DNA from 2 places in the Apilactobacillus apisilvae genome. Region 2 is predicted to be linked to the other one. Evidence: predicted binding sites of a transcription regulator. Region 2 holds the regulator's gene; the other holds the start of a gene.
The links. Region 2 encodes Rex, which represses fermentation and respiration genes when NADH is low (regulators of the CRP and FNR family bind a similar motif). Its sites were predicted from a motif close to TTGTGAANTANTTCACAA; they were not measured.
Positions count from the first base shown of each region.

Region 1: a site for Rex is predicted at 1,699-1,716, ahead of MOO46_RS05835 (zinc-dependent alcohol dehydrogenase family protein). Genes of this name have one in related genera too.

Region 1 is NZ_CP093362.1:1,138,374-1,141,807, forward strand. It holds gene MOO46_RS05825 (hypothetical protein) at 1-166, shown strand, start outside; gene MOO46_RS05830 (VOC family protein) at 227-619, opposite strand; gene MOO46_RS05835 (zinc-dependent alcohol dehydrogenase family protein) at 640-1,641, opposite strand; gene scrK (fructokinase ScrK) at 1,885-2,763, opposite strand; gene MOO46_RS05845 (fluoride efflux transporter FluC) at 2,927-3,313, shown strand; gene MOO46_RS05850 (fluoride efflux transporter FluC) at 3,313-3,434, shown strand, end outside.
Region 2 is NZ_CP093362.1:35,817-39,250, reverse strand. It holds gene groL (chaperonin GroEL) at 1-924, opposite strand, end outside; gene groES (co-chaperone GroES) at 977-1,261, opposite strand; gene MOO46_RS00215 (redox-sensing transcriptional repressor Rex) at 1,424-2,047, opposite strand; gene abc-f (ribosomal protection-like ABC-F family protein) at 2,227-3,434, shown strand, end outside.

The DNA.
Region 1 (3,434 bases), 370 kb from region 2:
TAAAGTTACTAAAAATCAAAAACGTCATTTTAGCCAATCGGTAAAATATTATGTAAATATTTATGGTAAAGGTTTTAATGAAAAGGGTTGGTTAAGTAGTAAATATGTTCATTTTAATAAATCTGATGAAATGAAAAATACACCCCTATATGCCACTCATCCTTAAAAAGATATAAAAAAATAGAACCCCCTTATGGGAGTTCTATTTTTTATATTCTTTCAAATGTTATTTAACGATTTGGCAGAATTCAATTTTTTCGTGGTTAGGACCTTGAATATTGAAGAAACGAATACCATTATCCCAGAATGAAGGGATTGATTGGATTTCGTCATCTAAAACATTGAAGCCTTGTTCTTTAGCGGCAGCAAATGCTTTATCAACATCAGTACAGTTCATAGAAATATGGTTAATAGCACCATTTTCCATGGCAACTGGATCGCCTTCCCATGTTTCAACAGTTAAGTTACCGTATCTCATGAAGGCACAACGATTTTCACCATTGTGGAATGCTCCAGCTTGGTCAAATCCTAATGATTTGTAGAATTCAATTGTCTTGTCTAAATCTTTTGAAGGGATTCCAACGTGTTGTAATCCGTCAAAGTAATCGTTTAAAGCCATAATGTCATCCTCCAAATAAATTAGTCAGAAACTTTAACTACACATTTACCTTTAAGGTCTGAAGTACCATCTAGAACGCCTTCAACATCTTCTAAGCTGATAACGTTATCGATGATGTCAGCAACATTAACACCTTTGCTTTGTAGTAATGCAATAGCATCTTCAAATGAGTTAGGGTTAATGAATGCACCCTTAATAGTTAATTGTTTTTGGAATACTTCGTAAGTGTTCATTTGGAATTTTTGGTCAGGAGCACCAACACCAAACATTAATACTTGAGCACCCTTAACAGTTGCTTCAACAGCTTGTTCTTGAGTAGCAGGTTGACCAACAGCTTCGATAACAACATCGTATTCTGCAGGAATCTTTTCCTTAGTAGTGTTGATAACTTTGTCAGCACCAGTCTTTTCTTTTTCAGCAGCTAATTTGTCATCGTGACGACCAGTTAAAGTAACTGATTTAACACCGTATGATTTTAGCATTTGAGCAAAGATTAGACCCATGAAACCATCACCAATAACTAAAGCGTTTTGGTAAGGCTTAATGTCTAATAAATCCATACCATGAACGGCACATGAAATAGGTTCACATGTAGCAGCTGATTTTAAATCAACATTTTCAGGTAATTTGTATACAACTTGTGTAGGAGCAGTGAAGTATTCTTCTAGTCCACCGTTTCTAGTAACACCAACGGCTGATAGGTTTTCACATAATTCTGGACGAGCTGTACGACAGTACTTACATTTACCACAGTAGATGTTAGGGTCAACAGTTACACGGTCACCAACTTTGTAGTCAGTAACGTCTGATCCAACAGCTGAGATAACACCTGAGTTTTCGTGACCTAAAACGATTGGGGGAACAGCTGGAGCTGAACCTGGAAGTCCATTGTATAATGCGTAGTCAGTACCACAAATACCAGCATACTTAGCGTTTACAACAACTTCGTTAGCCTTTGGTTCAGGTTTTTCAGTATTTTGAATTTCTAATTGTTTCTTACCAGTTAAAACTAATGCTTTCATAATTCAAGATCCTTTCATATTGAATTTCAAGTTTATTAATTTCTTGTGCAAAATGATTAATTAATCATTTCACAATCTTACAACTATTATGATAACTCATTTTTCAAAAAAAGAAAGCATTTTGTGGCAAATTTATTGAAAAAATCTTATAAAAAAAGGAATGATTGTTATGAAAACTTACTATGAAAGGGTTTACAAGAATCATTCCTGGCTAAAAAATATTTTATTTTATTTTGTGCGCAATTACACTTTCTTTAGTAATTCGTCTGCTAAAGCGAAATTACCATAAGTTGCTGAACCGTTATCTACAATCGATGGTATTGCAATATAATCATCAATATTATCGATGTTTATATATCCATTTAGTAAATTTTCAAATTCAGCGCGAACTTTATTGAGAAATGTTTCACTAACTACGCCACCACCAAATATTAATTTGGAAGGACGAAATGCGAGAGTCGCTTGTAACGCCGCTTGAGCAACATAATAAGCCATAATATCCCATACATGATTGTCTAATGGAACATCTTTTCCTTTTTTATTTAAACGGGCTTCAAAAGTAGGGCCAGCGACTAATCCTTCCAAGCAATCTCCATGATAGGGGCAAATGCCGGCAAAATTTTGATCGTCAGGATGACGTTTTAACTTGATATGCCCTAATTCTGGATGTCCCATGTCACCAACAAATTGACCATTAATGATAATTCCTGCACCAACACCAGTTCCAATCGTGTAATAAACCATTGAATTAAGATTAACATCATGTTTTGCTAGATTGATATATTCTCCATACACAGATCCGTTTACGTCAGTGGTCCAATAAATGGGTACATCTAATGATTTTTTAATAGTTCCCAAAAAGTTAACATTAGACCAACCTTCTTTTGGTGTATCTGTAATATAACCAAATTTTGAAGATTGTTTTCTGACCTCAATAGGACCAAATGATGCAATACTTAATGCTGCTAAATCTTTAAACTTTTTAAAAAAATTAATTGTTTTAGTTAATGTTTCATCGGGCGTGGTAGTTTTTATAATTTCGCTATCTACAATTTGGTAGTCATTATTTCCAACTGCACATACAAATTTTGTGCCACCGGCCTCGATACTTCCAAGTAACATAAAATTACTCCTTATGGGTATCTAATTATTTATACTTACATTAATAATAAATTTTAAATGATTAAATGTCAAAATAAAAAATAAATTGGTATAGTAGCAAAAGGCATTCTCATTATTGTATGATAATATTAAAATAAATTTATTTAAAAGAAGGCTTAAAATTATGCTTATTAGAAAATTGATCTATATTGCTTTCTTTAGCTTTATCGGTGGATCTATTAGGGGATATCTTACTTTTGTTGCTGGTAATAATCATTTTATAGCAACCATTTTTATCAATATTATTGGATCATTCTTATTAGCACTATTAACCTCAGTTGTGGTTAAATTATTAGATGCATCGGAAGATTTAGTTGATGGATTAAGTGTAGGCTTAATTGGTGGCTTTACAACATTTTCAACCTTTTCTTTTGAAAGTATTACCTTATTAATGAATCACCAAATTGGTCTAGGTATTTTATATATAATTATTAGTTTAATTGGCGGTTTGTTATTTGGTATGCTTGGAGCAAATCTAGGGAAACAATATATGGAAAAGAGGCATCAATAATGTTATATAACGTTTTAATTGTTGGTCTAGGTGCCTCAATCGGTTCACTTTTAAGATTTTTAGTTACCAAAATACTGAATGAACTTTTTCATAAAATTTCTTTACCAATTTCAACTTTGTT
Region 2 (3,434 bases):
TTTCAAATTAATCCCTAAATCATCAGTAACAAGGGTTGCACCGGTTAAAGTAGCAATATCTTGCAATTGTGATTTACGACGATCCCCAAATCCAGGTGCCTTTACTGCAACAACATTAAATGTTCCACGCATCTTATTTAGTACAAGTGTTGGTAAGGCTTCTCCACCAATATCATCAGCAATAATTAATAATGAACGACCTTGTTCAACTACTGATTGTAAAACTGGTAAAATTTCTTGAATATTATTGATCTTTTTATCAGTAACTAAAATGTATGGGTTGTCTAAATCGGCTTCCATTTTCTCATTGTCAGTTACCATGTATTGCGACATGTAACCACGATCAAATTGCATTCCTTCAACAACGTCCATTGTAGTATTAACACCACGAGAATCTTCAACAGTAATAACACCATCATTACCAACTTTTTCCATTGCATCAGCAATTAATTTACCAACTTCTGGATTAGCGGCAGAAATAGAAGCAATTTGTTCGATGTCATTCTTATTCTTCACTTCGTGTGACATCTTATGCAACTTTTCTACAGCAACTTGAGTAGCTTTTTCAATTCCACGACGAATACCAACAGGGTTAGCACCTGCAGTAACATTCTTCATCCCTTCATTTACGATTGCTTGTGTCAAAACAGTAGCAGTAGTAGTACCGTCACCAGCAATATCATCAGTTTTAGAAGCAACTTCAGAAACCAACTTAGCACCCATATTTTCAAAATGATTTTTCAAATCAATAGACTTAGCGATAGTAACCCCATCATTAGTGATATTAGGGTTACCTGCAGATTCCTCTAGTACAACGTTACGTCCCTTTGGCCCTAATGTTGTCTTTACAGTATTAGCTAGTTTATCAACACCCTTTAGCATTGAATGTCTAGCATCTTCAGAAAATTTAACTTCTTTAGCCATAATTATTATTCACCCCATAAAAAATATATTAACAAATCGCTTATTATTTTAATTATTCAATAACAGCAACAATGTCCTTATCATGTAAAATCAAATATGATTTACCATCATAATCAACAGAAGTACCAGCATATTTATCAAATAAAACTTTGTCGCCAATATTTACAGATGGTGATAAGGTTTTACCGTTTTCAAGAACACGTCCATCACCAACAGCAAGGACTTTTCCAGTTTGAGGCTTTTCTTTTGCATTATTTGCTAAAACAATCCCTCCAACTGTCTTTTCTTCTTCATTTTGTGTTTCAATAACAACACGGTCACCTAATGGTTTTAACATTGTTACTATCCCTCCATTTTTTATAACAAGAATTAGCACTTCATGATTTAAGTGCTAACGAACAAATACAATATATTATTTTTTTTGAATAAATGCAAGCTAAATGATTTAGTGAAAATAAAAAAATGACCCTCAAAAATAATTGAGGATCATTTTTTATTTTTAATTATCATAATGTTCAATAAAATAAATTAAGGTTTGTAATTCATTGGTTAAGTCTACATTCTGTACTCTTACGTTTGCAGGTGCAGACAAGCGTTTAGAAGTGAAATTCATAATACCTTTTGCACCACCACTAATTGCTTGATCACAAATTTGTTGGGCAACTCCTGTAGGAACAGTTAAAATAACCACATCTATTTGTTGCTCACTTAATTGTTTTTTCAGATACTTAACATCATAGACAGGGACACCACTCTGAACTGTATTAATCATATGTTCATGAATATCGAAAGCTGCAGAAATTCTAACGTTGCTATCTTTATGAAAGTTAAAGTTCAATAAAGCTTGTCCTAAATTACCTAAACCTACTAAGGCTACATTAGTTAAATGATCTTGATTTAGGATCTTTTTAAAGAACTCTAATAAGTTGTCAACATCATAACCATAGCCACGCTTACCAAGGGCACCAAAATAAGAAAGATCTCTTCTAATTGTTGCTGAATCAACTTGCACTGCATCAGCAAACATACTAGAAGAAATACGTTTTACTTTTGCATCATGTAATCCACTAAGATACCGATAATACATAGGCAATCTTTTAGCTGTTGCCCTAGGAATTTTCATGTCCAAATTTTTTCCCTCCCTGAATTAATACGCATAACGAATAATTATTTTACCATAAAAAGATAGTTTGTGAAATGATTTCCAAACTTTTAAAAAATACATTATTTAATAATAATGTTATTATATGCTAGAATTATTATTATCATTATCGTTATAAGAATATTTAGGAGGTGAAAATATTGATTCTTTTACAAGCTAATAAGTTAACAAAAAGATTTGGTGGTGAAGATCTTTTCACAAACGTCAATTTAAGTATTCCTGAAAATGGTAAAGTTGCTCTAGTGGGAAGAAATGGTGCCGGTAAATCTACGTTAGTTAAAATGATTATGGGAATTGATTCAATTGATGAGGGTAATGTAACGACTAAAAATGGTTTAACAATTGGTTATTTAGCTCAAAATACCGGTTTAAAATCAAACCGAACTATTATCGAAGAAATGGAATCAGTTTTTAAAGAAATTCGTGAATTAGAAAATAAAATTCATTCATACGAAAATAAGATGGCTAGTAATGAAGTAATTAATAACCCTAAAAAGTTTCAAAAAATTAGTAAAATATATGACCGATTGCAATCAGAATTTTTATCTAAAAATGGTTTTGGCTATGAAGCTGAAATCAGATCAGTACTTGCTGGATTTGGATTTAAGAAAGATTCCTATAATCATAAAATCAATGAATTATCAGGTGGTCAACAAACCCAGTTAGCAATGGCTAAATTACTTTTAGAAAAACGTGATTTATTAATTTTAGATGAACCTACTAATCATATTGATGTAAAAACAATCGCATGGTTAGAAGACTATATTAAAGGCTATCCTGGTGCTTTATTAATCATTTCACATGATCGTTATTTTATGGATAAAATCGTTGATAAAGTTTATGATTTAAATCATGGACATTTAGACGAATATAATGGTGATTACTCTAATTTTATTGAACAAAAACAAGCTAATTATCAAATTCAGTTAAAAAACTTTGAAAAACAACAAAAAGAAATTCACAAAATGGAAGATTTTGTGAATAAAAATATTGTAAGAGCATCAACAACTAAACGAGCTCAGGCGCGTCGAAAGCAATTAGAAAAAATGGACCGAATTGATTCACCTGAACACGATGAAAAAGCAGCAAAATTTAGTTTTTCACCGTATAAGCAAAGTGGAAACGTTGTTCTAAAAGTTAGTGATTTAAAAATTGGTTATGAACATGAAATTCTTAGTTCAGATATCAATTTGGATATTAAAAAGCACCAAGCGGTCGCTTTAATTGGTCCTAATGGTGTTGGAAAGTCTACCCTATTAAAAACAATTATTAAAAAATTACCTAAAATAGATGGTAAAGTTCAATTAGGAACTGGTGTCCAAATTGGCTATTATGATCAACATCAGGA